DNA from 4 places in the Mesorhizobium sp. CA16 genome. Region 3 is predicted to be linked to each of the others. Evidence: predicted binding sites of a transcription regulator. Region 3 holds the regulator's gene; each other region holds the start of a gene.
What was found. Region 3 encodes HrcA, which represses chaperone genes, less so after heat shock. Its sites were predicted from a motif close to GTTAGCACTCNCNNNNNGNGAGTGCTAAC; they were not measured.
Positions count from the first base shown of each region.

Region 1: a site for HrcA is predicted at 4,894-4,922, ahead of groES (co-chaperone GroES). Genes of this name have one in related genera too.
Region 2: a site for HrcA is predicted at 2,978-3,006, ahead of LB525_RS10530 (co-chaperone GroES). Genes of this name have one in related genera too.
Region 4: a site for HrcA is predicted at 2,071-2,099, ahead of groES (co-chaperone GroES). Genes of this name have one in related genera too.

Region 1 is NZ_JAIUHP010000003.1:68,895-76,499, reverse strand. Features, by position in the region: gene htpG (molecular chaperone HtpG) at 1-1,648, opposite strand, end outside; gene LB525_RS06210 (DUF982 domain-containing protein) at 1,709-2,011, opposite strand; gene LB525_RS06205 (helix-turn-helix domain-containing protein) at 1,992-2,390, opposite strand; gene LB525_RS06200 (hypothetical protein) at 2,451-2,666, opposite strand; gene groL (chaperonin GroEL) at 2,740-4,368, opposite strand; gene groES (co-chaperone GroES) at 4,430-4,744, opposite strand; gene LB525_RS06185 (hypothetical protein) at 5,075-5,422, shown strand; gene LB525_RS06180 (usg protein) at 5,436-5,708, shown strand; gene LB525_RS06175 (Hsp20 family protein) at 5,949-6,425, shown strand; gene LB525_RS06170 (Hsp20/alpha crystallin family protein) at 6,514-7,023, shown strand; gene LB525_RS06165 (hypothetical protein) at 7,466-7,605, shown strand, end outside.
Region 2 is NZ_JAIUHP010000005.1:266,980-274,584, reverse strand. Features, by position in the region: gene LB525_RS10555 (hypothetical protein) at 1-21, opposite strand, end outside; gene LB525_RS10550 (hypothetical protein) at 102-299, opposite strand; gene LB525_RS10545 (hypothetical protein) at 375-671, shown strand; gene LB525_RS10540 (hypothetical protein) at 655-870, opposite strand; gene groL (chaperonin GroEL) at 894-2,528, opposite strand; gene LB525_RS10530 (co-chaperone GroES) at 2,585-2,923, opposite strand; gene LB525_RS10525 (hypothetical protein) at 3,416-3,676, shown strand; gene LB525_RS10520 (hypothetical protein) at 3,688-4,038, shown strand; gene LB525_RS10515 (hypothetical protein) at 4,125-4,367, shown strand; gene LB525_RS10510 (transglutaminase-like domain-containing protein) at 4,755-5,573, shown strand; gene LB525_RS10505 (alpha/beta fold hydrolase) at 6,761-7,605, opposite strand, start outside.
Region 3 is NZ_JAIUHP010000030.1:16,364-23,968, reverse strand. Features, by position in the region: gene cysK (cysteine synthase A) at 1-5, opposite strand, end outside; gene LB525_RS27135 (LysE family translocator) at 194-811, opposite strand; gene LB525_RS27130 (PQQ-dependent sugar dehydrogenase) at 1,163-2,503, opposite strand; gene LB525_RS27125 (hypothetical protein) at 2,625-2,822, opposite strand; gene hrcA (heat-inducible transcriptional repressor HrcA) at 2,894-3,991, opposite strand; gene rph (ribonuclease PH) at 4,211-4,927, shown strand; gene LB525_RS27110 (VOC family protein) at 5,112-5,522, shown strand; gene rdgB (RdgB/HAM1 family non-canonical purine NTP pyrophosphatase) at 5,522-6,214, shown strand; gene hemW (radical SAM family heme chaperone HemW) at 6,211-7,383, shown strand.
Region 4 is NZ_JAIUHP010000006.1:108,347-115,951, reverse strand. Features, by position in the region: gene LB525_RS11440 (SDR family NAD(P)-dependent oxidoreductase) at 1-202, shown strand, start outside; gene LB525_RS11435 (hypothetical protein) at 211-1,062, opposite strand; gene LB525_RS11430 (class I SAM-dependent methyltransferase) at 1,135-1,935, shown strand; gene groES (co-chaperone GroES) at 2,164-2,460, shown strand; gene groL (chaperonin GroEL) at 2,524-4,176, shown strand; gene LB525_RS11415 (TetR/AcrR family transcriptional regulator) at 4,260-4,868, opposite strand; gene LB525_RS11410 (zinc-dependent alcohol dehydrogenase family protein) at 4,983-5,993, shown strand; gene LB525_RS11405 (OsmC family protein) at 6,031-6,465, shown strand; gene LB525_RS11400 (nuclear transport factor 2 family protein) at 6,485-6,871, shown strand; gene LB525_RS11395 (RidA family protein) at 6,868-7,266, opposite strand; gene LB525_RS11390 (LysE family translocator) at 7,386-7,605, opposite strand, start outside.

The DNA of each region.
Region 1 (7,605 bases), on a different contig from region 3:
CGAACTGGCGGTCCGGGCCATGCTCCGGCGCGACAAGGCACACGGCGCTTTCGGTCAGCCGGTCCGAGGACTTCACGTCCGAAACCTCCTCGCCAAGCGTCGTTTTCACGAAAGCCAGGAAGGCGGCGATATCCGACGATGTCTCCGCGTCGGGCTTCGTCGCATCTTCGGGCAGCGCAATATCGGCGAGCTCGGCCGCGCCCTGCGTCACCGACTTGAACGGCTTGCCGTCGAATTCCGGCGCCATCGTCACCCAGAAGCTGTCGACGGGATCGGTGAGGAGCAGCACCTCGATGCCGCGTGCGCGAAAACCTTCGAGCTGCGGCGAGGCTTCGAGCCGGGCGCGATCGTCACCGGCCATGAAGAAGATCGCTTTCTGTCCTTCCTTCATCGCTGCGACATAGTCGGCAAGGCTGCGCCAGCCTTCGCCTGAGGTCGTCGAACGGAAGCGGGCAAGCTTCAGCAGCTGCTCCCGTCGCTCGTAATCCTCATAGAGACCTTCCTTGAGGACGACGCCGAAATTTTCCCAGATTTTGGCGTAGGCTTCGGCATCGTTTTCGGCCGTCTTGGCGAGGTCGCCGAGAACGCGGTTGGTCACGCCCTTGCGGATCGCTGCGAGCAACGGGCTTTGCTGGATCATCTCGCGCGAGACATTGAGCGGCAGGTCGGCGGAATCGACCAGGCCGCGCACGAAGCGCAGGTAGCGCGGCAGCAGATCGGCTTCGTCGGTGATGAAGACGCGCCGCACATAGAGCTTCATGCGGCCCTTGCGGTCCTGGTCGAACAGGTCGAACGGCCGCGAGCCCGGCACGAAGGCGAGTACGCTGTATTCCTGCCGGCCCTCGGCGCGGAAATGGATGGTCGAGGCTGGCTCGTCATACTGGCCGGCGATGCTGCGGTAGAAGTCGGTATATTCCTCCGGCTTGATCTCGCTCTTTTGCCGCACCCAAAGCGCCGTGCCGTCGGCGATGTCGCGCGGTTCGGCGCCGGGCTTTTCGACAAATGTGATTGGCACCGGCACATGCCCGGACTGCGACTTCGCCAAGCCCTCGAGCCGATAGGGCGTGGTGTAGGACGAGGCGTCCTCCATCAGATGCAGCACCACGCGCGTGCCGCGCTTGGGTGCTGCCTCGAGCGGCGCCGGCGCGATCTCGTAGGTGCCCTTGCCGTCGGACGACCAGCGGAAGGCCTCGTCGCTGCCGGCCTGGCGGCTGATGACGTCGACCCGGTCTGCGACCATGAAGGCCGAATAAAACCCGACGCCGAACTGGCCGATGAGCTGCGTGTCTTCCGCCGCCTTGCCGGCTTCGACGCGCTCCATGAAGGCGCGGGTGCCGGAGCGCGCGATCGTGCCCAGCGCCTCCGCCATCTCGTCGCGGCTCATGCCGATGCCGTTGTCCTCGACCGAAAGCTCCTTGTTGTCCGGATTGGCGGCAATCGTGATGCGTGGCTTGGCATCGGCGCCCAGAAGCTCTGGCCGGCTCACCGCCTCGAAGCGCAGCCTCTCGCAGGCATCCGCCGCGTTGGAGATCAGCTCGCGCAGGAAAACGTCTCGGTCCGAATAGACCGAGTGCACCATCATATGCAGCAGCCGCGAGACGTCCGCCTCGAATGTCCTGGTTTCCTTCGCCTTGGTGTCCGTCGTCATTCAAAATTCCTGGGTTCGGTTATTTTGTCCGTCGCGCCAGCACGCGCCGGTTTCAAATCTTCAGCCATTGTTGCTTGTGGACGCGCGCCCTGCCAGCGCTGCGGGCGCCAGCGAAACCATGTCCGGCGCCAGGATATCGTGGCGGCGGGCGAAGGCAACAAGGGTTGTCCGCACCATTTCCGCGTCGATCTCGCCGGCAATGCCGGCTCTGCAGGCGTTGAGCGCCATCGCATATGCGCTGCTCCTGCTCGCAGCCGGCCAATCCTGCAGCAGGGCATAGGCTTCCATCATGGTCTCGAGCCGGACCGGCAACCCCATTCCGACAAGGATGGTGACAGGGTCTTCAAAGCGGTCGTGGCTCATGGTCAGAACCCTCATTCGGGTGGGTGCTCATGGCGCCCGGGCGAAGGCCGGTCGTCCCGGCCAGCACATGTCGACGCGGGTAGGGCGGTTGCAGGACGATGCCGTGCGGCCGCGGCTGGCCTATGCCGTTGAACGCCTGCACAACCACCGGGCCCGCCGGCGTGTGCGTCGCTGAATTCTGCCGGTTAAGGCGCGGCGGGGGCAGCGCCTTGTGTGCCTTGGCGAGGGCCTCGATCCAGGCGGCGACCGCCAGCGGCACCGGCGCGCGCCCCTCGAGCCAGCGTGTCACGTCGTTTCTGGGCCAGCCAAGTTCCTCGGCGACGTCGGCAGCTTCCCATCGCAAGATTCTCAGGCATTCGCGCAATCGTCCTGCAATCATGGCAATCCTCGTCCGTTCGCAGTCACATGGGCCCCGCCTTGGAGGCGGGGCCCGATTTTGCTAGCCGCCCCCGGATGTTTCGGTGGCCGACACGTGCTGTGCGGCAAGAAACATCAGCGTTGAGGCGACGGTCCGCCGGTTCCACCCGGCGGATTCGGCCGTGTCGAGCAAGCCTGCCAGCAGCGGCTTCAATGCGCTTCGGCATTCGGCTTCATAAGCGAGGAATTCGCTTGCCGGGCGCGTCGGCGCCGGAACCGAGCCATTGCCGCTCATCATATCCATAATGGCCTCCCATCGTGCATTTCGAAACGCCCGCTCCCGTTGCCGGAAGCGGGCTCCCGTCGGCGTCTCAGAAGTCCATGCCGGCGCCAGCCGGCATGGCCGGAGCGGCCTCCTTCTTCGGCTTCTCGGCCACCATGGCCTCGGTGGTGACGAGCAGTCCGGCAACCGAGGCCGCATCCTGCAGCGCGGTGCGCACGACCTTGGCGGGATCGATGACGCCCTGTTTGTAGAGGTCGCCATATTCGCCGGTCTGGGCGTTCCAGCCATAGGCGAATTCGGTCTTCTCGCGCAGCTTGCCGACGATGATCGAACCTTCCGACCCGCTGTTCTCGGCGATCTGGCGCGCCGGAGCCTCGATCGCGCGCCGCACGATATCGACGCCGTATCTCTGGTCCGGGTTGTCGACGGCGACTGTGTCGAGCGCCTTGGCCGCCCTGAGCAGGGCAACGCCGCCGCCGGGCAGGATACCTTCCTCGACCGCCGCGCGCGTGGCGTGCAGCGCGTCGTCGACGCGGTCCTTCTTCTCCTTGACCTCCACTTCCGTCGCGCCGCCGACGCGGATCACGGCAACGCCGCCGGCGAGCTTGGCCAGCCGCTCCTGCAGCTTCTCGCGATCATAGTCGGAGGTGGTCTCCTCGATCTGCGCCTTGATTTGCGTGATGCGGCCCTGGATCTCCTCCTTCTTGCCGGCACCATCGACGATGGTGGTGTTCTCCTTCTCGATCGCGACCTTCTTGGCGCGGCCGAGCATCTCCAGCGTGACGTTCTCCAGCTTGATGCCGAGATCCTCGCTAATGGCCGTGCCGCCGGTCAGGATGGCGATGTCCTCCAGCATGGCCTTGCGGCGGTCACCGAAGCCCGGAGCCTTGACGGCGGCGACCTTAAGCCCGCCGCGCAGCTTGTTGACGACGAGCGTGGCCAGAGCCTCGCCCTCGACATCCTCGGCGATGATCAGGAGCGGCTTGCCGGACTGGACCACGGCTTCGAGCACGGGAAGCAGGGCCTGAAGATTGCTGAGCTTCTTCTCGTGGATCAGCACATAGGGCTCTTCGAGCTCGACGCGCATCTTGTCCTGATTGGTGATGAAATAGGGCGAGAGATAGCCGCGATCGAACTGCATGCCTTCCACGACTTCCAGCTCGGTCTCGGCCGTCTTGGCTTCCTCGACGGTGATGACGCCTTCGTTGCCGACTTTTTCCATAGCCTCGGCCAGGAAGCGGCCGATCTCGGCATCGCCATTGGCCGAGATGGTGCCGACCTGTGCGATCTCGTCGTTGCTGGTGATCTTGCGGGCGTTGACCTTGAGTTCGGCGACGACAGCATCCACCGCCTTGTCGATACCGCGTTTCAGATCCATCGGGTTCATGCCCGAGGCAACGGCCTTAGCCCCTTCGCGAACGATCGCCTGGGCAAGCACGGTGGCAGTGGTGGTGCCGTCGCCGGCGATGTCGCTGGTCTTCGAAGCGACTTCGCGGACCATCTGGGCGCCCATGTTCTCGAACTTGTCCTCGAGCTCGATCTCCTTGGCGACGGTGACGCCGTCCTTGGTGATGCGCGGCGCGCCGAACGACTTGTCGATGACGACGTTGCGACCCTTCGGACCGAGCGTCACCTTCACCGCGTCGGCGAGGATGTTGACGCCGCGCAGCATGCGCTCGCGGGCGTCGGAATGGAATTTGACTTCCTTGGCAGCCATTGGATCACTCCTTGTTTAGGCAGCTTTCATTGACTGGGTTGCGGTTCTATCGAAGCCCCGGTCAGGCGGCTTTCTTCAGCGTCGCGGCCTGCTCGATCACGCCCATCACATCGCTTTCCTTCATGATGAGCAGATCCTCGCCGTTGAGCTTGATCTCGGTGCCGGACCACTTGCCGAACAAAATGCGGTCGCCGACCTTCACGTCGAGGGGCACGAGCTTGCCGCTCTCGTCGCGGGCCCCCGGGCCGACGGCGATGACTTCGCCTTCCTGCGGCTTTTCCTTGGCAGTGTCGGGGATGATGATACCGCCGGCCGTCTTCTCTTCGGCCTCGATGCGGCGCACGAGCACGCGGTCATGCAATGGACGGAACGTCATATCGTTCTCCTTCAGGACAAACAGATTGCGAGCAGTTCCTCCGCTCCGGACCGGCAGGACCGGAGCGGGGCTCGCGCGACCCTTTCGGCATCGCGCGCATGTCGAGCTAATTTTGCCTTCATCTACTTTCAAGGGGGTACCGCAAATTTTTTGGCACTCTCGACCGTTGAGTGCTAGCGCGCTGAAAACATGCGGTAAATTGGCCCGCTCCGATAACGAAGAGGCTTGAATTCGCGATTGAGTTGAACAAGATTATCGGTGCCCGGCAGCGCCGGGACCGCTGAGAAATTGGAACCCGAAGCAAGGAGTTTTTGGAGACGGAGGACAGAAATGGACCGACAGACGCTTTCGCCGATCATTCCTTCCCTAGCTCCCGAACTATCAGACCTTTCGCTCGACCGGCTGCTGTCGCCGGCCAGGCATTTTCAGCACCCGCGGGATGTGCTGGAGGACGGCTCGCTCGATATATGGGAAAAGCGGGCGATCCTTTCGTCCTGGGCGTCCGATGCTTGCGCCGTAGAATCGATGCCGGCGCTGCGCCAGCCGCCGGGCACCGAGCGGCCGGTCTCCTTCGACGACATCATGGATGCGCTGCGCCGGCTTGATGCGCTGGCTCCGCCGCCCAGCGGCCCTGCCGATGACGACCACCGGCAGGTGGTCGACCGGCTGAGCGCGTGAAGGCCCGAAGGCGATGGCGGTCAGCAGGGAATTCCGCTTGCAGATGAATGGCTATGGCTTGGCCACTGCCGAGATCCATTATCATCTGCCCGACCATCCCAGCCTGCTCCAGCTTTACGTCTGGCAGGACTATGATCTTGCCCCGGATTTCCCGGCGCTGAGGGGCTTTCTGGGCTTTTGGCAGCGCGAGCTGGCTGGCGCCTTGCATTCTGTCCGTGTCGCTCACCATCGACTCATCAGGGCGTCGGAATGGCGGGCCGTCGACGGGATCATCGCGATCCATTGAAGATCAGCTCCCCGAGGCGGTCGTGGTTGTGCGGCCGCCTCCAACTCATGATTTGCCTGCCTGCATGCAGACGAAGGGACTGACTTTCACGACCTGAAGGCTGCTTCGAAGCGGGCCTTGACGTGCCCGTGTTGAATTCCCAGATCGATTACGCCGGTGCTTGAGAGAGACCGGCAAGGTCAAGGGGCGCCGCTTCCTTGGCGCCCCTCGTATCTATGTTGCTCAATGGAGGATGTAGCTATGAGAACCACGTTTGACTTCAGTCCCCTGTTCCGGTCGAGCATCGGCTTCGATCGAATGCTGAACGCGCTCGAGACGGCGAGCCGGATCGAGACCGTCGACAATTGGCCACCCTACGACATCGCCAAGACTTCGGAAGACGACTACCGCATCAGTATGGCGGTGGCTGGGTTCTCGCAGGACGAACTGGCCATTACCCAGGAGCAGAACATGCTCATGGTCTCTGGCCAGAAAGCCGGCGAGGACAAGGGTGAGTACCTGCATCGTGGCATCGCCGGCCGTGCATTCCAGCGCCGCTTCGAGCTTGCCGACCACGTCAAGGTCGTTGGCGCCAGCTTGGTCAATGGGCTGCTGACGATCGATCTGAAGCGCGAAATTCCAGAAGAGATGAAACCGCGGCGGATCGAGATCGCGGCCGACAAGGCAACGCTCAAAGGCACGACAAAGAAGATCGAAGGCGAGAAGCACGCCGCCTGAGGGCTTCTGTGAGCGCATCCGCGCTACGCGCCGGGCACTGCGCGGCGCGTAGGAGCTTTTCGAGCCGATGAACAGAAAGGAGCAAACCATGAGTGTCCGTGATCTGATCCCCTGGGGCCGGAGCAACGGCAACCAGCTTCCAAGCATATTCCGCGACGGTGAGCGCGATCCGTTCCTGTCGCTGCATCGCGAGGTGAACCGCCTGTTTGACGACGTTTTCCGCGGCTTCGACAGTCGGTTGCCGTCACTTGGCGGTGTCTCCGCCCTCGGCGCCGGTTGGCCGAGCGTCGAGATCTCCAACGGCGAGAAGGAGATCAAGGTGATGGCCGAGGTGCCTGGCCTCGAACAGAAAGACATCGAGGTCCTGCTCGACGACGGCGTGCTGACGCTGAGAGGCGAGAAGCGCTCCGAGACGGAGGACAAGGATAGGCAGTTCTCCGAGCGCTATTACGGCCGCTTCGAGCGCCGCATCCCGGTCGGCTACGAGGTCAAGGAAGACGAGGTGGATGCCCGCTTCAAGAACGGCGTGCTGACCGTCACCTTGCCGAAGAGCGAGAAGGCGCAGTCGCAGGTCAAGCGCATCGACATCAAGAGTTGATGCACCGACGCGGGAGGTCGGCCCATCCGCCTCCCGCGTCGACTCCCATAGAGCCACGGCAACCGGATGCTCGCGCAAGCAACTCCACTCGATCGATCATGGGCGGCCGAGGAAGAGAAAATTTATACGGCGGGAGCTTCTTTTTTCCGTCCAGAAGTCTTCGCATCGCTCATCTGAATGATGACAAGCAGCTCGCTGTCTTTCCCTTCTGCTGCGCATGCTTTCAGCACCTATCCGGAGAGAAAGCTAACATATGTTAGGAACGGGAGAGGGGCTCACCTAGCGCGGATCCGCATCAGATTGGGACCGGCGATAACCTTAATTTTGGTTTCCTTTGCACAGGCTTCCCGAACGGAAGGTAACGCGATAGATTAGTAATTCGTTAAGTACGCCCGGGGGCGAGCGTAAAAGATGTGTCGTCGAGCGTAAGGGATGTGCCGTGATGAATTTCAAGTCTCTGATCAAGCGGGCCGAGGACGTCGATAAGGAATTTCAGGAACTCCAATCGGATCTGGCGGAGGCGTTCGAGGACGTTCTCAAAGATGACGAACAGCCGCCGTCGGAAGACGACGCCGTCGCCGG
Region 2 (7,605 bases), on a different contig from region 3:
CGGGGTTTTCAAGTATCTCATGCTCATCATCCTTTCAGGCAAAAAATGAAAGCGAACGCGGAGCAGCTGCCCGCTCCGGCAAGTTATGCACGGCGGCAAGGTTACTTTCGTACGATCCAGGCCAGCAGTGCCGAATCAAAATCGGAGTTGCCGGCATAATCGCGGATCAGAAGCGCGGCGTTTCCGTGCCATTGATCCTCAGGGATGCGATTTTCGATGATGACCGATGTTCTGAAGGCGTCGCGCAGGATATTGCAGTCCAAAGTCGAAATCACATCGGCGGAATGATCGTTGTCCACAATCCGGCTCCCATCGAGGGGCGGGAGTATGATGGACGCTCTCAAGCGCCGGTGCCCATGTTCTGACCGGCGACAATGGCACTGTACGCCCCCGACATTCCGGCGGATTTATTCATTGGTACATCGGCACAAGTCAGCGGCCGGCCTCTTCCCACCGCTTGGCGTCTTGATCGCTCAGCCGGCTACCATCTCGTACGCTTGGCCGGCATTGATGCCGACCATGATCTTGTGATCGGACTCGGCGGGCTGGCCGGTGAAGACGTCGAAAACGGTCCAGCTGTCCGGATGGTCCATACGAAGCCGTGGCGGTTTGCCATATTCCGCGTCCTTTCGTTTTCGCCCGCCGCCGATCGGTTCAGGTTTGCAGAATGAAAAATACCGCCGCCAGGACAAGTACTGTCCACAGCACCACGCCGAGGTTCAAAGCCAGGCCCCTGCGCGACGAGAGACCTTCTCGCATACGGGCCGCCAGGTTCGTCGTATTGCTGGATGTGGCCGAAGCCGCCACGATGGCGACCGGCGACTTGACCCCAAGCCTGCCGAACACCGGGGGTAGCGTCGGTTCACGCACGGCCGTCTCCTGGCGCCAAGGTCTCAGTATCCCATTCCGCCCATGCCGCCGCCGCTAGGTGAAGGTGCGGCATCCTTGGCCGGAATGTCGGTGATCATGGCTTCGGCGGTGATCAAAAGCGCTGCGATCGAGCCGGCATCCTGCAGTGCCGTGCGCACCACCTTTGCCGGATCGACGATGCCTGCCTTGATCATGTCGACATATACCTCGTTCTGGGCGTCAAAGCCCTGATTGTGGTCCTTGCTGTCGGCAAGCTTGCCGACGATGATCGACCCTTCGACGCCGGAATTCTCAGCGATCTGGCGCATCGGCGCTTCGAGCGCCCGGAGCACGATCGAGATGCCTGCGGTGACATCGACATTGGCGCTGGTCAGGCCCTTGAGCGCCGACCTGGCGCGCAGCAGCGCCACACCACCGCCGGGCACGATGCCTTCCTCGACAGCCGCGCGCGTGGCGTTCAGCGCATCGTCGATACGGTCCTTCTTTTCCTTGACTTCCGACTCCGTAGCACCGCCGACGCGGATCACCGCAACGCCGCCGGAGAGCTTGGCCAGCCGCTCCTGCAGCTTTTCCTTGTCGTAGTCGGACGTGGTTTCCTCGATCTGACCCCTGATCTGGGCGACGCGCGCCTGGATGGTGGCCTTGGCGCCGGCGCCGTCGATGATCGTGGTGGTGTCCTTGTCGATCAGCACGCGCTTGGCGCGACCGAGCATGTCGATGGTGACGTTTTCGAGCTTGATGCCTAGATCCTCCGAGATCATCTGGCCGGCGGTGAGCACGGCGATGTCTTCCAGCATCGCCTTGCGGCGATCGCCGAAGCCCGGCGCCTTGACGGCCGCGACCTTGAGGCCGCCGCGCAGCTTGTTGACGACCAGCGTGGCCAGCGCCTCGCCTTCGACGTCCTCGGAGATGATCAGGAGCGGCCTACCGCCCTGCACCACTGCTTCGAGGATCGGCAGCATCGCCTGCAGGTTGCCGAGCTTCTTTTCGTGGATAAGCACATAGGGCTCTTCCAGTTCGACGCGCATCTTGTCGGCATTGGTGACGAAATACGGGCTGAGATAGCCGCGGTCGAACTGCATGCCCTCGACGACGTCGAGCTCGGTCTCGGCGGTCTTGGCTTCCTCGACAGTGATGACGCCGTCATTGCCGACCTTGTCCATGGCCTTGGCGATCATCTCACCGACGCTGGCATCGCCATTGGCGGCAATGGTGCCGACCTGCGCGATCTCGGCCGACGACTTGACCTTCTTGGCCCGCGCCTTGATTTCCTCAACCACGGCGGTGACCGCCTGGTCGATGCCGCGCTTGAGGTCCATCGGGTTCATGCCGGCAGCGACCAGCTTGGCGCCTTCGCGCAGGATCGAGGCGGCCAGCACCGTGGCGGTGGTCGTGCCGTCCCCGGCAAGGTCGTTGGTCTTCGAGGCCACTTCGCGCACCATCTGGGCGCCCATGTTTTCGAACTTGTCGGTAAGCTCGATTTCCTTGGCCACCGTCACCCCGTCCTTGGTGATGCGCGGCGCGCCATAAGCCTTGTCGATGATGACGTTGCGGCCCTTGGGGCCGAGCGTCACCTTGACGGCGTTGTTCAGGAGCTCGACGCCGCGCAGCATGCGGTCGCGCGCGTCGGTGGAGAATTTGATTTCCTTGGCAGACATGATCGTTGATCCCGTTCGAAAATTGGAGTGCGCCGTTTGCCGTGAAGACTGCCCGGTCAGGCGGCGTTCTTGACGGCCATTGTCTTGTCGACAATGCCGGTCTCGCTCTTGTCGATGATGCCCATGATGTCGGCTTCCTTCATGATCAGAAGGTCCTCGCCATCGATCTTGACCTCGGTGCCGGACCATTTGCCGAACAGGATGAAGTCGGCGGCTTTCACATCGGGCACGATCAAGGCGCCGCTTTCGTCGCGTGCTCCCGGGCCGACGGCGATCACTTCGCCTTCCTGCGGTTTCTCCCTGGCATTGTCGGGAATGATGATGCCGCCCTTGGATTTGGTATCGCCTTCGGCGCGGCGAACAACGACGCGGTCGTGGAGTGGCCGGAATTTCATGGGGAACTTCTTTCTGTGGCCGGCATTGGGCGGCCGCTGCCTCTGTATAGGCGGGTTGGCACTCGATAGATAGGAGTGCCAGAATTATTTCTCGCCGATGACCAAGAATTCGAATGAAATAATTCGAGCCGCGCAGAAATTCATCCGCACTTGTGGGAAATTTTCTGCCGGCTTGAATTTTGCGGGCGTGCGTCTGTTATTTCAAGGGACAAATAAAAAGCGTCTCGACCTTGTTTAGAACTCAAATGAGGCGCATAGGTAAAACTCGTTGATTTGGTCGAGTTGGCTTTGTGTCAGAGCCCCGCCATTCACACCGAATTCTCGAAAACGAGTGCAGCGCCGGTCCGGCGCACATTTCGTTCCGTTCGAACCCCTGGAATGACATCGACGCTGACCACGGATGTACTGGCAGCGTCGGGCATCATTCCGGTGGTTCGAGTGGGAATGATAGGGAAACGCGCAGGCGCGGGTTTCCGCTGAAAGCCGCAACAAATGACCAGCCGCACCACACCAACTATCGTTCGCTTCAAGTCGGCGTTTTCGCTGCCCGGCTTTGATGCACCGCAACCACCCGGGGACTACCGCGTCGATCACGACGAGGAAGCCCTCGAAGGAGCTTCCCTGATCGCGTGGCGCCGCGTCGCCACCTTCATTCACCTGCCGGCGATCTCCGCAAGCGGTGCTACGCGGCAGATGGTGCCGATCGAACCGGCATCGCTCAAAGCCGCACTGGAGCAGGACCAGAGACAATGATGAGAACCACGATGATGCAACGCAACGCACACACGGTCCGCCGCGAAGCCGCAACGCATCTATTTGCCCTCGGACAGGCTGTCCGGCTGAAGGGCGGCTTCGGCACGTTTCCAAAGACTTCGGAAATCTACCGGATCACAGCCAGACTCCCGCCGAGGGAAGATTCGGCGCAGTACCGCATCCGCAACGACGGCGAACCTCATGAACGGGTGGCGACGCAAGACAGTCTCGAACCGGTCGCCACATCGCCGGGTGACACCATAACGCTCATCGAAAGGACGTTCGCACATGGCAAAGGGACCGAAACGCTCGAGCCGGGAAATCAGGAAGCCGAAGCAGGAAAAGGCCCTGCCCAAGCCTAAAAGCGTGTTCGGCGCCCACACCAGACTTCCTGACATCAGTACCCCTCGCGGCTAAGGCGAGAACTGACACAGCGAGATGGATGATGATGAAGATCATGATCGAATTCTATCGCACCCGAGAAGCGGACGATGCGCATGCCGTGCTCGGCCGCGAGGCCGCGGAAGCCGCCGACCTCGACGATGCGATCGAAATCGCCAGGCTTTTGGCTGGGACCCTGAACATGCCGCAGCGGCCGGACGCCATGACGATCGCCGATGCGAATGGCGCAACGCTCTATTCGGGCGTTCTCGCCGGGGAGGCGAGTAATGAGGATCGGCTAACATCATGAGTGGCCATAACAACGAAAGCTGTCGGACCCGCAACGTCGCCGCGCTTGCGGTCTGGGAAAATGAGGGCGGCGCGTCCGGGCGCAATTTCTATGGACCATCAAATGGCCGTCGAGTGGAAGTTGGTCGCTCCTGGACCGACTTCCACGTTTTCAGCGCGCAACGCCGTCCGCCTCACCGATCATGACGGCTTGCTTCTTGGTCGATGTCGAGGCGCTCGCGAAATCGGATATCGGCTTGGCCGAGACCGGGCCTGCTGAAACAAGATACCTTTCAGCATTCGAGGCCTTGCTGATGTCCATCCATGATGTTGCTTGCCAAGCCTACTCCCGCAACCGTCGCGGTTCCTGCACTCTGACCCCCGCTGATTTCCGGCAGGAAAGATCCACATGCTGATCCGCTACGGCTATGAGATCACGCTGACCTGCCAGCAACCGACCGCATTGGTATGCCTGCTATCGGTCCACGACGACCGCGCGGCCGACATCAGGATCCCCGAAACGGTCTTCACCACGCCCGATGTTCCGACATCGACCTACCATGATCTCTTTGGCAACCGATGCCGCCGGCTTGTCGCGCCCGCGGGCGACCTGACGATGTGGGGCGATGCAACGATCGAGGATGACGGCAAGATAGACAGGCTGCTGCCAGCTGCCCGCGAAGTAGCGGTGTGGGATTTGCCGGACGGCTGCCTTGTCTACCTAATGGGCAGTCGCTACTGCGAAACCGATCGTCTCAGCCAGGCGGCGTGGGACATGTTTGGCGCCACTGCCCCAGGTTGGGGCCGCGTGCAAGCAATCTGCGACTTCGTCCACGGTCATATTCAATTCGACTACATGCAGGCCAGATCGACGCGAACGGCCTTCGAGGCGTACCAGGAACGCATAGGCGTCTGCCGCGACTTCGCCCATCTCGCGCTGACTTTGTGCCGCTGCCTCAATATTCCTGCACGCTATGTCAACGGACACCTCGGCGACATCGGGGTCCCGGTCGTCGACCCCATGGACTTCAGCGCCTGGATCGAGGTCTTCCTAGACGGTGCTTGGCATACTTTTGATCCCCGAAACAACACGCCCAGGATTGGCAGGATCGTCGTCGCCCGCGGCCGCGATGCGGCCGACATTCCGCTCATCAACTCCTTCGGCCCGCATGTTCTCAAAGGGTTTCGGGTCTGGACCTACGAAGTGCAGAACCTTCATCTCACATGAACAATTTGCAGGCGGGGCGGGGCGCGGCCTCTCGATCTGTTGAATTAGGGGCCGTTGCTGGCGCCAAGCGGATCGTCTGCTAGTGGCGCTATCATGACTTCCAGCACGGTCGCCTGCGACGTCCGCTTTTAGGCAGGGGCACAGCTAACTTTGATGACCGAAGCGAGGCGCAAAGCTGCCGTTCACGTCTCGATAGCTTTCGGCTCAGACTCTCCCGTTCCTTACCGGTCTTTGCGGCACCGAGACAGGCCCATCACGCCCGACACTGTAAGAAGTATCGCATGCTCTCCGAGTTGGGGGAAAGGCGGTAGCGCTCTCCCGCTACCACTTCAAACCCTCTACACATCCTGAATGGGCGCTGGATTAAAAGCTAACCTCTTTCCTTCCGAATAAGTGCTCGATGCGGGAAGGAGCGCGAGGGCGGGGCTTCGGGGCACCCTCGCCGCCCAAAAAGCAAGCCCGGATCGATTTCGGTCCGGGCTTGCTGCGCATGTGCCGAGGTTATTCGGCGGCCAAGGCCAAGCTATCTGGCGCTTCGGTTACTGCCGAACGCAGAATACCCGGCAACCATCCCTTGCCTGGCAGTTCCTTCTCGGCCCACCGCCTCGCCCTTGGGCGAGCGTTCCACCGCCTTGGCTATGGCTTCACTGCAACCGGCCGCGCGGAGCACGTCGGCGATGGGATAACCTCGTCCATTGGATGCATCGCTACGTGGTGGGTGTTCTCGACCAGCGAGATTCGTGTCGCCCCCCTCCCGCTTCTTCACCACCCGCATTGCGGGAGCGATGGTTTCGTCTTGTGCCTCGACGACGTACCAGTTTCGCCTTGAGCGCCACTTCGCCGTGCTGATCTTGTCGCCGAGCACCTTTCTGCCAACGGACCTGGGTCGCCTATCCTCCTCGCCGCGCAAGTGCTTCACACGGCGATGACCACCTCACGCCCTTCGGCGCTGGGCCGGCATGCTCTTGAAACGATTCCATAGGCGCTCCCGAATGGCCTGCTTGAACTGATGAAGGCCGAGCCGACATATTGCCCCCTCGTCCGGTCGGCCGTCAGTGCGAAAGCCGGCTTTCCGGGCTCCCGTTCGACCCCAAGCAACTCCTATTCCTCGACCGTGGAGCCCTTCACTTTCACCAACTCGTTGGAAAAGCAGGCCGCCAAAGGCCAACACCAATCTAGGGACGTTCTCAAAAACCGGAGGGAAGCGGCTCATGTCTAACATCTCTGTCGGCCAGGAACGCAATGATCTCGTGGTCGATCGCTTCCATGTTGGCTTCGCGAAAGTTTTCGTGCGCGCCTGGCAAGACAACGGTTTTTATCCTGGTTTCTTCAGACGCCCAGCCCTTGTATTGCTCGACGGTTGCAGCGCCCCATTCTGAACTGGCAAGAACCAGGATGTCACAAGGATAGGATGAGGGCGAGAAGCCGGCAGCGGCGTGGATGAGCATACTTTTGAACGCCTTCTGGCGCGTATGGCGCCCAATCCATGTCTGCCCCATCCCGACTGCCTTCAAACCGTCGCGAAGCGTGCGCCAGTAGACGACCTTGCGCGTGATCTGACGCCGCCTCTGAGCGGTCATGCGATTGTCGGCCATCGGTTTCAGCCAAGCCGAACCGAGCGGCGGTGGATCTATGAGCAGTAGCGCCGGTCGCTCGCCGGTTGCATCATAGGTGAGGCGTCCAACCTCGATGGCCAGCAGACCGCCAAAACATATGCCGCCGACCACATGCGGATGTCGGCCTGTGGCCGAGGTCAGACCGTCGAAATAATTGGCGCTTATCTCGGCGACGCTAGAGTATGGCGTCTCTCCGGGTTCAAGCCCCATGCCACGCACCGCCATCACCGCGTATTTCTCCTTGAGGCGCCTGCCAAAACGGTTGGCAAACAGGGCGGATCCCGAAATGCCATGTATCATGGCGATCGGCTCATGGCCGGCGCTGCCGGACACGCGCACGATGAGCTGAAGGGCCGGATGAACCTGATTCAAGGAGGCGACCAGGCTACCGAATTCGCGCGGCGTCGGAGCCGCGA
Region 3 (7,605 bases):
TTCATTGGTTTCGCTCCCAAGGCAATGGCACAGGCGGACAGAATAAGACTTTCAACCGCGCAAGATAGGCTGCGGCTGGAAAATATCCGAGTGGGGCGGTTGCTCAAAAGCGCCCGAGGCCGGAAATGCATTTTCCGCCACGCCGGGTTTCAGGAATAGTTTGGCCGAATTCGGGATCGGTTGAGATTGGAACCTATTGACGCGCCGCTATGGCGGCAGCCGCGCCCATCATGAAGCCGGCGGCGGTGCGGTTCAGCACCTTCAGCGCGCGCGGCGATTTCAGGAACCAGCGCGCCTTGGCCGCGAGCGCCAGATAAGGCACCAGCACCACGAACAGAACCGCCACAGTGAGCATCGCAAGAATCGCGTAGTCGGCGAGCGTGATCGTCTTCAGGTCGACGATGGTCGGCGTGATGGCGAGATAGAAGATCATCGTCTTGGGATTGCCGAGCGTCACCGTCAGCCCGGCGATGAAGCTCGACACCAGCCCGCCTTTGGCCTTCCGCGCCTCGACGGTCTCGGGCGTGATGCCGCTGGTCCAGAAGCGCCAGGCGAGGAAGGCGAGATAGGCGACGCCGGCCCATTTGATGGCGAGGAAGACCATGCCGAAGGTCTGGGCGACGAAAGCAAGCCCGAGCACGACGGCGGTGAGATAGGTGAGGTCGCCGAGCATCAGGCCGAACGACATGGCAAGCGAGGACCGGAAGCCGGAGCCGAGCGCGCGGGCGACAAGCGCCGTGACGCCGGGGCCCGGAATGGCGGCGGCGACGCCGAGCGCGGCGCTGTAGGCAAGGAATCCGGTGAGTGTCATTGGTTCTGGCCTGGCGTATGTGGGGCTGGGTTTTTATCACGATGCCGGATCGACGGTAATTCCCTCGCACTGGAATTCGTTACGCCAGCGCGACTGGCACGGGCATTTGGCCGGTCGCCCGGCGGGCGCCTTGGAGATTGGCTGGAGCGTCCCAACCTCGTCATCCACGGGCGGAGCAAGGAGCGAAGCGACGCGCGCAGACCCGAGGATCCATTCCGTGACCTCCGAGCGCCACAACGGTGCAGAATTCTGCGCCGCTGCACTCTTTGATCAGGGTCACGGAATGGATTCCAGGGTCTCCGCGACGCCGCTTCGCGGCTGCTCCGCCCTGGAATGACGAGGTTGGAGGAGCTACCCACCATACGTAATACGCCAGATCGTCCCGTTGCCGTCCTCGGTTAGAATCAGCGCGCCGTCCCTGGCCACGGCGACGCCGACCGGCCGGCCCCAGACCGCGTCGTCGGATATGACGAAGCCGGTGGCGAAGTCCTCGTATTCGCCGGTCGGCTTGCCGTCCTTGAATCTCAGCCGCACCACCTTGTAGCCGGTGCGGACATTGCGGTTCCACGAGCCGTGCAGCGTGACGAAGGCGTCGCCCTTAAAATCGGCCGGGAAGTTGGCGCCATCATAAAAGGCGATGTTGAGCGGCGCCGAATGCGCCTGCATCAGCACGTCCGGAACCGTGACCTTGCCGGCGAGATCGGGGCGGGCGCCCTTGTGGCGCGGGTCCTCATTGTCGCCGATATAATACCAGGGCCAGCCATAGAAGGCGCCTTCCTTCACGGCGGTGGCATATTCGAAGGGGGTGTTGTCGCCAAGCTCGTCGCGCTCGTTGACGACGCACCAGAGCGCGCCTGTCTCGGGCTGCATGGTCATGCCGGAACAGTTGCGCAGGCCGGTGGCGACCGTCCTGCGGTTGTTGCCGTCGGGGTCGAAGGCCAGCACGTCGGCGCGACCCTGTTCCGGACCCCAGGCCTCGCCCAGCGGCTGCGATTTCGTCCACGCCTCGACACCGCCCTTCGGCTTCGCGCCCATGTCCTCGGCGATGTTGGAGCCGGAACCGACCGACAGATAGAGCGTCTTGCCGTCGGGCGAGAAGGCGATGTCGCGCGTCCAGTGGTGGCTCGCGGGGACTTTGGCGACGATGGTTTCCGGCTTGCCCGACGCTTCCAGGTCGCCGTCGCGGTAGGGGAAGCGGACGACGCTATTGCTGTTGGCGACATAGACCCATTGCGGCTTGTCGCCCGGCGGGTAGAAGGCGATGCCGTAGGGCCGGGTCAGGCCCTTGGCGAAGATCGACTCCTGTGCAGGCTTGGCGCTGCCTTCTGCGAGGCGATAGACGCGCACCTGGCTCGCCCGGCTGTCGGCAACGAAGAGGTCGCCGTTCGGCGCCACCCGCACGACGCGAGGACTGTCGACGCCGGATGCGATCAGCTCGGCGGAAAAGCCGGGCGGAAGCTTTGGCTTAGCATCCTCAGGACGATCGGTGACGCCGCCGCCGTTGGAGGCGGACTCCGTCATATCGGGTTTCGGCAAATCCTCAGGTTTCAGCAGCCGGCGCACGCCCGGACGGTCGGCTTTCCAGTCGCCGAAAGCTTTTTCGCCGCTGAGCAAGGGCTGACCGGCCTGCTGCGCAAAGGCAGCCGTGGCAAAAACCAGTGCGAGGCCCGCAAGGCCGGCGATCCGCATCATGCTGTCCTCCGTCTCTGCCACTATGTCCTGCCTTCGGGTGCCTCAGTCGATAAGGCCCCGGAGATAGAACATATTGGGCTAACGATCGAAAAGAGAAGCTCGCGCACGTGACTTGCCGGCCTCAGGCCTCTTCGGGATCCAGATCGTCGTCGAGGCGCTTTTCCAACTCGACGAGATCAGCCGGCAGGGGCAGGCCCATGGCGCGCATCTCCCTCAATTTCTCGCGCAGCTGCTCCTGGATCTCGTGCTCGTCCTCGGGCTGGTTCACCATTTCCTCGAGCAGCAGGCTGATCTGGGCCTTGAGCGATTCCAGCGCCATGTTCTTCTCCTTTGCACCCTCAGCTGTGTCGAGGTTCAGGTCAGGCCAGCCTCACCTGAATATCGATACACCTAACGAAGCATGCGGGAAATCAGTTGTGCAGTGTAATCGACCATGGGCACGATGCGGGCGTAGTTCAGCCGGGTCGGCCCGATGACGCCAAGCGCGCCGACGACGCGGGCGTCCTTGTCGCGATAGGGGGCGACGACCAGCGAGGAGCCGGACAGCGAAAACAGCTTGTTCTCCGAGCCGATGAAGATGCGCACGCCAGGCCCCTCCTCGGCAAGGTCGAGGAGCTGCAGCAGCCCGTCCTGCGTTTCGAGGTCCTCGAACAAATGGCGTAGCAATTCGAGATCGGCCTGAGCGGTGACGTTTTCCAGGAGGTTGGCGCGGCCGCGCACGATAAGGCGCGCCGGCAGGCCGCTTTCGGCGCCGGCCCAGACCGCGAGGCCTTTCTCGACCAGATCCTGCGACAGCGTGTCGAGGGCCGCCCTGGTCTCGTCCTTGATGCGGGCGATTTCCGCCCGCGCCTCGGCCAGCGTCCGGCCACGGATATGCGCATTGAGGAAATTGGACGCCTCGTGCAGCTGCGACACGGTGGTGCCGGCCGGCAGGTCGACGACGCGGTTCTCGACATCGCCGTTCTGCGACACCAGCACGGCGAGCGCCTTTGCGGGCTCGAGCTGGATGAATTCGATGTGCTTCAGCGCCACCTCGTGCTTGGAGGCGAGCACGAGGCCGGCGCCGCGCGACATGCCCGACAGCATCTGGCTGGCCTCGGTCAGCATATGCTCCAGCGTCGCGCCCGAGCCGGAGGCGCGCACCTGCGCCTCGATGGTGCGGCGCTCGTCGTCGGAAAGGTCGCCGAGCTCCATGAAGGCGTCGACGAAGAAGCGCAGGCCGGTTTGGGTCGGCAGCCGCCCGGCGGAAACATGCGGCGCGTAGATCAGCCCCAGATGCTCGAGGTCGCTCATCACATTGCGGATGGTGGCCGGCGACAGCGACGAGGGCAGGATGCGCGACAGGCTGCGCGAGCCGACCGGCTCGCCGTCGCGCAGGTAGGAATCGACGATCCGCCGGAAAATATCGCGCGAGCGCATGTCGAGTGACTGAAGTACGGGCGACTGAGGCCCGGGCAACTGCGACGTCGGATCGACTGGTTTGTTCATTCCGGCGAGAAACCTCCTGCCGAAAGATATAGACTTAAGCCACAGCGGCGCAACCCGGTGCCGCGCTCGCGGTCACACGGTGCCGCGTTTGCGGTCACCGGTGGCGCGTTCGCAGTCGCGCGGCCCGTTTTCCTGCGCGGCGTCCTTTTCCTTTGCGACTTGCCCCGCATGCGTCTACAAGCCGGCCACGATTCCGGAAACGACAAGAAAGAAGGCCGAATGCGCCCCTCCAAACGCCAAGCCGACGAAATGCGCGCCATCTCCTTCGAGCGCGGCGTCTCCAAGCATGCCGAAGGCTCGTGCCTGGTGAAGTTCGGCGACACGCATGTCCTGTGCACGGCGAGCCTGGAGGAAAAGGTGCCGGCCTGGATGCGCAATTCCGGCAAGGGCTGGGTGACGGCCGAATACGGCATGCTGCCGCGCTCGACCGGCGAGCGCATGCGGCGCGAGGCCTCCGCCGGCAAGCAGGGCGGCCGCACGCTGGAGATCCAGCGGCTGATCGGCCGCTCGCTGCGCGCCGTGGTCGACCTGCAGGCGCTGGGCGAGCAGCAGATCACCGTCGACTGCGACGTCATCCAGGCCGATGGCGGCACCCGCACGGCCTCGATCACCGGCGGCTGGGTGGCGCTCTACGATTGCCTGCGCTGGATGGAAGCGCGCCAGATGGTGAGCGTCGCCAAGGTGCTGAAGGACCATGTCGCGGCGATTTCCTGCGGCATCCATGACGGCCAGCCGGTTATCGATCTCGACTACCTCGAGGATTCCTCGGCCGGCACCGACGCCAATTTCGTCATGACCGGCAAGGGCGGCATCGTCGAGATCCAGGGCACGGCCGAGGGCGAGCCTTTCTCCGAGGAGCAGTTCGCGGCGCTGATGGGCTTGGCGAAGAAGGGTATTTCGCGCCTGGTGAGCCTGCAGCAGATGGCGGTGGCTTAGGTTTTCGAATGCCGAGCCTAGGCCCCCCTCTCTGGCCTGCCGGCCATCTCCCCCTCAAGGGGGGAGATTGTATGTCACGCCGGCTTTCGCCAATCACCAATGCTGCAGAAGAGGTGCCGGCGCGGCCACAGCTAATCTCCCCCCTTGAGGGGGAGATGCCCGGCAGGGCAGAGAGGGGGGCCTCGTGATACCCTCCGCAATTCTCGAATCCGCCCTCTACGTCACAGACCTACACGCCGCCGAAGCCTTCTACCGCAACGTCATCGGCCTCGAAGCCTTGGGCAAGGTCGAAGGGCGCCACGTCTTCTTCCGCTGCGGCGACGGCGTGCTGCTTCTCTTCAACGCCGAGGCAACGAAAATCCCGCCAGCGCCGGACGCTCGGCTGAAGGTGCCGCCGCACGGCACGGCCGGCGAAGGGCACCTCTGCTTTGCGGCAACCGCCGATGAAATCGCCGCATGGCGCAAACATCTCGCCGCCAACAACATCGCCATCGAAAGCGATTTTGAATGGCCGCAGGGCGGGCACTCGATCTATATCCGCGACCCGTCGGGCAATTCGATCGAGTTCGCCGAGCCAAGGATCTGGGGTTTCTGATGCACTCGCAACCTTTTCATTCCCTTGGGGAAAAAAAGATCGTCGTCGCCAGCCACAATGAAGGCAAGCTGCGCGAATTCGCCGACCTGATGGCGCCGTTCGGATTCGAGGCGAAATCGGCCAAGGAATACGGCCTGCCCGAACCCGACGAGACCGGCACCACCTTCGAGGAGAACGCCTATATCAAGGCATATGCCGCCGCCAAGGCGACCGGCCTGCCGGCGCTGTCGGACGATTCCGGGCTCTGCGTCGACGCGCTCGACGGCGCGCCCGGTGTCTATACTGCCAACTGGGCCGAGACGCCGGACGGCAGCAGGGATTTCGGCATGGCCATGCAGCGCACCGAGGTGGCGCTGCAGGAGGTTGGCGCTACGGACCCTTCGCAGCGCACCGGCCGCTTCGTCGCCGTCATCTGCCTCGCCTTTCCCGACGGCGAGGCCGAATATTATCGCGGCGAGGCCGAAGGCAGGCTGGTGTGGCCGCCGCGCGGCACGCTCGGCTTCGGCTACGATCCGGTGTTCCTGCCCAACGGTTTCGACAAGACTTTTGGCGAGATGAGCGCACAAGAAAAGCATGGCTGGAGGCCCGGCCAGGCGACGGCGCTTTCGCACCGCGCCCGCGCCTTTCAGAAATTCGCCGAAGTGCGATTGAATTTGGCCAGATTGGATTTGGCGCGATCAGGACCCGCATGAGCGCAGTGCCCCTACCGCTCGACCGCAGCCCCGGCTTCGGCGTTTATATCCACTGGCCGTTCTGCGCAGCCAAGTGCCCTTACTGCGACTTCAACAGCCATGTCCGCCACCAGCCGGTCGACCAAGAGCGTTTTGCCCGCGCCTTCGAGACGGAGCTCAAGACCATGCGCGACCGCACCGGGCCGCGCGAGGTGACCAGCATCTTTCTCGGCGGCGGCACGCCGTCGCTGATGAAGCCGGAAACGGTGGCCGCCGTCCTGGAGGCCGTGGCGAGGAATTGGACGGTGCCGGCCGGCATCGAAGTGACGCTGGAAGCCAACCCGTCCTCAGTCGAGGCCGAGCGTTTCCGCGGCTATCGCGCCGCCGGCGTCAACCGCGTCTCGCTCGGCGTGCAGGCGCTGAACGACAAGGATCTGCGCTTCCTCGGCCGGCTGCACAATGTCGAGGAGGCGCTGCACGCCATTGGCCTCGCGCGCGAAATCTTCCCGCGGCTGTCCTTCGACCTGATCTACGCGCGGCCAGGCCAGACGCCGGAAGCATGGGGGGCGGAGCTGGAGCAGGCGATCGGCTATGCTGTCGACCACCTGTCGCTCTATCAACTGACGATCGAGGAGGGCACGCCCTTCCACGCGCTTTACGCGGCACGCAAATTCACGCTGCCCGACAACGACCATGCCGCCGATCTCTACGCGCTGACGCAGGAGTTGACGGCGGCGCAAGGCCTGCCGGCCTATGAGATTTCCAACCACGCGCGGCCGGGCGCCGAGAGCCGGCACAACCTCACCTATTGGCGCTACGGCGAATATGTCGGCGTCGGCCCGGGCGCGCATGGCCGTTTCGTCGAGAACGGCCGCCGCACGGTGACGATCGCGGAGAAGATGCCGGAGACCTGGGCCAACCTGGTCGAGGCCAAAGGCCACGGCGTCACCGGCGGCGAGATCCTGACGCGTTCCGAGGAGGCTGACGAGTTCCTGCTGATGGGACTGCGGCTGGCCGAAGGCATCGACCTGCAGCGCTACGAGTCGCTCTCGGGTCGCGGCCTTTCGAGCGCGCGGCTCTCGGTGCTGCAGGAAGAAGGCCTGGTGGCGCCTGTCGGCAACGCCCGCCTGCGCGCCACGACGGCGGGGATGATCGTGCTGGATGCGGTGGTGGCGGATTTGGCCAGGTAGCGCGGCAGCCAACTGATTTGTCAGTCTGCGCGATGATGTTAGATATTTGGCTTGCCTAGCCGAATGCCATTTCCATGCATCCAATGGGACCTGCAATGAAGTTCCTGATCCATGAGACGCTGCGAACTTTAAACACGGATGATGTTTTTGCGTTTGGATTGACCGAGATTTCGAAACCCGTGCGCATCCCGACTTCTATGAAGCAGTGACCGTATTCAGCAG
Region 4 (7,605 bases), on a different contig from region 3:
GCCCGGCGCGATCGCCACGGACTTCAATGGCGGCCATGTGCGCGACAATGCCGAGATCAACCGCATGGTGGCCGGCGTCACCGCGCTCGGCCGCGTCGGCGTCCCCGACGATATCGGGCCGATGATCGCCTCGCTGCTCTCCGACGACAATCGCTGGGTCAATGCCCAGCGCATCGAGGTGTCTGGGGGCATGAATATCTAGACGATCGGTCACTTGACCTGGCGGATCAGTCCTTCGAAGCCGTCGGCAAGATTGGCATTGCCGGCGGCGATGAAGCTCGACAGGTTCCTGGCACGCCCAGGGGTCTTGTTGGCATCGAGCAGCACCGCCCTGCCCTCATGCATGACGAAGTCGAACTTGCCGTAATCGAAGCCGAGCTGGCGCCGCAGCGCGCGCAGCTCGTCCGGCACGGGCACCGCCTCGCGGCGGATGGTGTCGTCGCCCTTGACCAGGCTCTGCGGCGAGACATGACGGGTGCAGCGCTCGCGCTCGCCGCAGAACAGCCAGAAGCGGGCGCCAAAACCGTCCGGCTCCGGCTCAGGAATGAATTTCTCGACGACCAGATCCCGGCGTTCGAAGACCGCGGCCGGAACATCGGCGAGCGAGGCATGGATCTCGTATTTTTCGAAGGCTTGGACGCCGGGGAACGGCTCCGGTCTGCCGGCTCGCCGCGCGCGCCGGTTCAGCTGCTGTTCCGGCGTTCCCCGATGGTTGAGGCTGCTCTTGACGATGACCTGTCCCTGCCAGTCGTCGACTTGGTCAATCACCGCGCCGCTGATGCGGCGTTTCGAGATGTCGGCGGCCCCAAGATTGAGGCAGAAGGGAAAGCGGCGCGCATAGTCGACATAATCGGGCGGCGTCACGGTCGCGTCGAGATGCAGCACCGCGATGTCGGCGGCCGGCTTCGCCGAGGTGCCGCGCAGGACCCGCACCGAATGGCCGCGGCGCTTCAGCTCCTCAAGCAGGTCGAAGAGCATATACGGGCTGTCACGGCGCAGCAGCAGCCCGCGCCGGGTCTGGAAGCGGTCTTGCTCATGCGTGATGACGGCGATGCGTGCCATGCGCCCCACTTGGCTTATCATGCGTCTTCGATTATGCGACCGAACACAATGCCTAACCGATACAGGGTTTGCATGACCGAGCACTGGAATGCAATTCGCAAGCACTGGCAGTTGCTCGGCTCGCCGCTGCGGCCGCCGGCTCAGGTGGTCGAGGCCTACGAACGTGAGCTCGAGCTTTCGCAATCGCACGTCGTCATGCTCGGCGTGACGCCCGAGCTCGCCGGGCTCGGCGTCACAATGACGGCGGTCGACGAGTCCGCCGACATGATTGCCGGCATCTGGCCGGGCGACACCGATATGCGCAAGGCGGTGCAGGGCGACTGGTTCGACTTGCCGTTTCCCGGCGCGAGCATCGAAGCGCTGATCGGCGATGGCTGTCTCTCGGTCATCGGCGCCGCCGACCTCAGACGCTCACTGTTCGTGTCGATCGCGCGTGCGCTCAAATCCGACGGGCGTGCCGCCATCAGGCTTTATGCTTCCCCCGGAACTCCAGACGACCCGAAGGATGTCCGCGCCTTGGCGCTGAGCGGCGACGTCTCGACCTTCCATGAACTCAAATGGCGCGTGGCCATGACCGCCATCGGCGGAGCGCCTGATTACACGATACCGGTGAGGGGCATCCTCGAACAATTCGACAGGATGTTTCCCGACCGCGAGGAGCTGTCGGCTCGAACCGGGTGGGAGCTGCCGACCATCGGGACCATCGACGTCTACCGGAACTCGTCCGTCGTCTACAGCTTCGCCCCCGCAGCAGCGCTGATCAAGGAAGCCCAGACCTTCTTCGATGACGTCCGGCTGGCCTCGACCGGCACATACGGGCTCGCAGAACGCTGCCCGTTGCTGGTGCTGCGTTCGCCGAGGCGCCTGGACTAACGGGCGGGTTGCTCGTCGGCGCCTCGCGATGGCCGGTGCATTTCGGCCTTGCGTCTCGCACGAAAAAAATTTCGCGCCGCTGCCCCGTTGCGCGCGCCTTGACTCCGGCAACCCAGCGGCCTATCTCAGCGCCACGTTAGCACTCGCCTTTGGTGAGTGCTAACTTATATCCGGCGGCCTCGCCGGATGGAGGAACAGTTCTCACCGTTCTCATTCGAGGAAGAAAACATGGCAAAGTCCAAGTTCCGCCCGCTTCATGACCGCGTGGTCGTTCGCCGGGTCGAATCCGAATCCAAGACCGCCGGCGGGATCATCATCCCGGATACGGCGAAGGAGAAGCCGCAGGAAGGCGAGATCATCGCCGTCGGCTCCGGTGCCCGCGACGAAAGCGGCAAGCTCGTGCCGCTGGACGTCAAGGCCGGCGACCGCATCCTGTTCGGCAAGTGGTCGGGCACTGAAGTCAAGCTCAATGGCGAAGACCTTCTGATCATGAAGGAATCCGACATCATGGGCATCATCGGCTGATCATCGGCCTCACCTGAATCTTCATCTTCGGGCTCTTCCCGAGCCCCTGCCAGGAGCTAAAACATGGCTGCCAAAGACGTAAAATTCTCCCGCGATGCCCGTGAGCGCATGCTGCGCGGTGTCAACATCCTCGCCGACGCGGTGAAGGTCACCCTCGGCCCCAAGGGCCGCAACGTCGTCATCGACAAGTCGTTCGGCGCCCCGCGCATCACCAAGGACGGCGTCACCGTCGCCAAGGAAATCGAGCTTGAGGACAAGTTCGAGAACATGGGCGCCCAGATGGTCCGCGAAGTCGCTTCGAAGACCAACGACATCGCCGGCGACGGCACCACGACCGCAACGGTCCTGGCGCAGTCGATCGTCCAGGAAGGCCACAAGGCGGTCGCCGCCGGCATGAACCCGATGGACCTGAAGCGCGGCATCGACCTCGCCGTCACCGAAGTCGTCACGGCGCTCGGCAAGGCCGCCAAGAAGATCAAGACTTCCGAGGAAGTTGCCCAGGTCGGCACCATCTCGGCCAATGGCGACGAGTCGGTCGGCAAGATGATCGCGGAAGCGATGCAGAAGGTCGGCAACGAAGGCGTCATCACCGTCGAGGAAGCCAAGACCGCCGAGACCGAGCTGGAAGTCGTCGAAGGCATGCAGTTCGACCGCGGCTACCTGTCGCCCTACTTCGTCACCAACGCCGACAAGATGGTCGCCGATCTCGAGGACGCCTACATCCTGCTGCACGAGAAGAAGCTGTCCAACCTGCAGGCCATGCTGCCGGTCCTGGAAGCCGTCGTCCAGACCTCGAAGCCGCTGCTCATCATCTCGGAAGACGTCGAAGGCGAGGCCCTGGCCACGCTGGTCGTCAACAAGCTGCGCGGTGGCCTGAAGATCGCCGCCGTCAAGGCGCCGGGCTTCGGTGACCGCCGCAAGGCCATGCTGGAAGACATCGCCATTCTCACCGGTGGCCAGGTCATCTCGGAAGACCTCGGCATCAAGCTCGAGAATGTCGGCCTCAACATGCTCGGCCGCGCCAAGAAGGTGTCGATCTCCAAGGAGAACACCACCATCGTCGACGGCGCCGGCAAGAAGGCCGAGATCCAGGGCCGCGTCGCCCAGATCAAGCAGCAGATCGAGGAGACCACCTCGGACTACGACAAGGAGAAGCTGCAGGAACGTCTGGCGAAGCTCGCCGGCGGCGTTGCCGTGATCCGCGTCGGCGGTGCGACCGAAGTGGAAGTCAAGGAAAAGAAGGACCGCGTCGATGACGCCCTGAACGCGACCCGCGCGGCCGTGGAAGAAGGCATCGTCGCCGGCGGCGGCGTTGCGCTCCTGCGCGCTTCGGGCAACCTCAAGGCCACCGGCGCCAACTCCGATCAGGCCGCCGGCATCAACATCGTTCGTCGCGCGCTGCAGGCTCCGGCCCGCCAGATCGCGGCCAACGCCGGTGCCGAAGCCTCGATCGTCGCTGGCAAGATCCTCGACAACAAGGGCGCGACCTTCGGCTACAACGCCCAGACCGGCGAGTATGGCGACATGATCGCCATGGGCATCGTCGACCCGGTCAAGGTCGTGCGCACGGCTCTCCAGGACGCGGCCTCGGTCGCCGGCCTGCTCGTCACCACCGAAGCCATGATCGCCGAAGCTCCGAAGAAGGAAGCTGCCGGCGGTATGCCGGGCGGCATGCCCGGCGGCGGCATGGGTGGCATGGGCGGCATGGACTTCTAAATCCAGGCTACCAAGCCAATGCATACGAAAGGGCGCCGAAAGGCGCCCTTTTTGTTTTGCATTTGGAGATCAAATCCGATTCCTCAGGCGGCACTCTCCGCCTGCCGTGCTGCCTTTCCGGCAAGCACCGCCTGCTCGACCAGCGCAGCGACCTCGTCGGCAACCGCCTGGACCGGGGTACGGTCGCGGGTGGCACGGGCGATCACCATCAGGCCTTCGAGCGAGGATTCGACCAGCAACGCCAGAGCCTGCGCGCGCCGCTCCGGCACCCCTGCCCGCATGAAAGCCTGGCGCAGCAGCCCGATCCACTGCTCGAAGGCTGAGCGGCAGATTTCAACCAGGTCCGGAACGTCGTTCGGCGCGTCGAGCACCACCGGCGCCACCGGGCAGCCGAGCGAGAATTCGTTCTCCTCCAGCATGCGGGCGACCGACTGGTAGATGTGGTGGACTGCAACGGCGGGATCGCTTTCCTCCAACAGCGCCGCGCCCAGCCGCTCTGTCACATCGGCGACGCTGGCGCGCGTCACCTCGATGACCAGCTGGTCCTTGCCGCCAGGGAAATGAAAATAGAGCGAGCCGCGGGGTGCCGCGCTGGCGCTCAGAATGTCGTTCAGCGACGTGCCGTGATAGCCGCGCTGCCGGATGAGCAGCGCCGTCGCCTCGATCATGCGGGTGCGTGTGTCAGTCGCCACGTCGACCTCTCAAAATGTCAACCTTTGTCAGGAGCGCGCATTATAGGACTTGCCCTGAATATGACAATCGGTCTACATAATATGTAAATCGGTCTACATATACTGGAGGCAAAAATGCGGACATACCGGCTTGAGGAATTCGGCGACATCGAGAGGCTGGTCATGCGCAAGGAAGCGCTGCCCAAGCCGGGTGCAAACCAGATCCTGGTACGAGTGCGCGCCGCCTCGCTCAACCGCCGCGACACGATGATCCTCAACGGCACCTATCCTCTGGCACCCCGCGCGGGCATCGTGCCGCTGAGCGACGGTGCCGGCGAAGTCGCGGCCGCCGGCGACGGCGTCACTCGCTTTGTCGTCGGCGACCGCGTCACCGGCAGCTATTTCGCGCGCTGGATCGACGGCCGCATCCATCCGGGCATGATCGACCAGCTCGGCTGCACGCTGGACGGCATGCTGAGCGAATATGCGCTGCTTGACGAGCAATGGGCGGTGCGACTGCCGGACCATCTTTCCTGGCAGGAGGCTGCGACCTTCACCTGCGCCGGGCTGACCGCCTGGAGCGCGCTGACGCACGCCGAGATTCCGAAGCCGGGTCAATGGGTTCTCACCATTGGCTCAGGTGGTGTTGCGCTGTTTGCCTTGCAGTTCGCCAAGCTCATGGGCTGCCGTGTGGCCGCTGTCACCTCGCGGGCGGAGAAGACCGACAGGCTGCGGGCGCTCGGCGCCGACCTCGTCGTCGCGGCAGCCGAGACACCGGAATGGGGCATGAAGCTGCGCGAGGCGACCGGCGGCATCGACCTGGTCGTCGAAACCGGCGGCCCGGCGACTTTTGCGCAATCGCTGATCGCCAGCACGCTTCACGGGCGCATCGTGCTGCTCACCGTGCAGGACCGCAACGGCAAGTCGATCGAAATTCCGGGCGCCGTCTATCAGCGCAGCCTGGTTACCATCGCCCGTCTCTTTGTCGGCAGCCGCAACGGGCTCGAGACGATGCTTGCCGCGGTCGCCACGCACCGGCTGAGACCGATCATCGACAAGGTCTTCCCCTTCGCCGAGGCGCGCGAGGCTTACCGCCATTTCCAGCTGGGCGACGTCTTCGGCAAGGTCGTCATCGACGGCGCGTGACCATCATGCTTTCCCGCAAACAGAAAGGAGATCAGCCATGACAATCCGCGAAGCCTCGGCCCAATGGCAAGGAACGCTCAAGGAAGGATCCGGCCGGCTGCGGCTGGGCAGCGGCGTTTTCGAAGGCGCCTATTCCTTCCCGTCGCGCTTCGAGAACGGCCCGGGCACCAATCCAGAGGAATTGATCGCGGCCGCCCATGCCGGCTGCTTCTCGATGGCGCTCACCACCATGCTCGGCGCCGAAGGCCATACGGCCGAGAGCATCGGCACCATCGCCAAGGTGCATCTCGGCGCGACCACGGCCGGGCCGACGATCACCCGCATCGAGCTCGAAACTCAGGCGCGCATCGCCGGCATATCGGCCGAGGATTTCGAGCGGCTGGCGCAAAAGGCCAAGGCGGCCTGTCTCGTCTCGCGCGCGCTGGCGGGCGTCGCCACCATCACGCTCAAGGCGAGCCTCGTAGTTCAATGAAACGACAGGAGAAGATCAAATGACCCATGAACACATCATCGACATCGCCGCGGCCAAACGCTCCGCCGAGACGGCGGAAATCATGCGGCGCTACAACGACGTCTTCCAGCGCCACGACCCTTCGGCACTGGACGAACTGGTGGCGCAGGACTGCGTGATCGAGAACACCACGCCGGCGCCCGACGGCGCCCGCCGCACCGGCAAGGCGGCCTGCGTCGAATTGTGGTCGGCGATCGCGACCGGACCCGGTACCCGCTTCGACATCGAAGAGACGTTCGTCGCCGGCGACCGCGCCACGATCCGCTGGCGCTTCTGGATGGCCGACGGCAGGTCGCTGCGCGGCGTCAACCTGATGCGTGTCGCCGATGGGCAAATCGTCGAGGCGATGGGCTATGTGAAAGGCTAGGCGTCGACCACCGCAACCGCATCGACCTCGATCAGATATCCAGGCGACAGGCTGGCCACTCCCAACACGACGTTGGCCGGCTTGTGGTCCCCGAACAGAGCCACGCGGGCGGCATCGATGATCGGGTAATGGTCATCGAGCCGGTAGTCGACGACGTAGATCATGATCTTCGCCACGTCGTTGGGACGGGCGCCTGCGGCGGCAATAGCCCGACCGAGATTGGCGAACACCTGGCGCGTTTGAGCCGTGAAATCACCTTCGCCGACAAGCTTGCCGTTTAAGTCTTCAGGTTCCTGGCCGGCGATAAATATCAGCCTGGTGCCCTTCGCCACGACGACTTGGCTGTATGTGTCAGGCTTGGGCAGATCGTGGGGATTGATGCATTCAAGTGTCACTGCGACCGCCTTTCTTACTCGGATTTCCGGCCTTACTCGGATTTCTGGATCTCTCGAGCCTCATCAGCCCAAAGCTCCCCCGAGGCGGCATGGGCTACGTAGAGGGCTGGCGCCAAAGGCTACCGATCGGCAAGCGCCAGCTTCGCGCCGAGCATGACGAACGCGGCGGCAAAGCTGCGGCGCATCCATGTCAGCACCTTCGGCCGCGACACGATGTGGCTGCGCACCGATGCCGCGAAGACGCCGTAGATGGCGAAGACGATGAACGTCATCAGCATGAAGACGCCGGAGAGCTCCAGCATCTTGGACAGCGCGTGCGGCTCGGTGGTGCTGACGAAT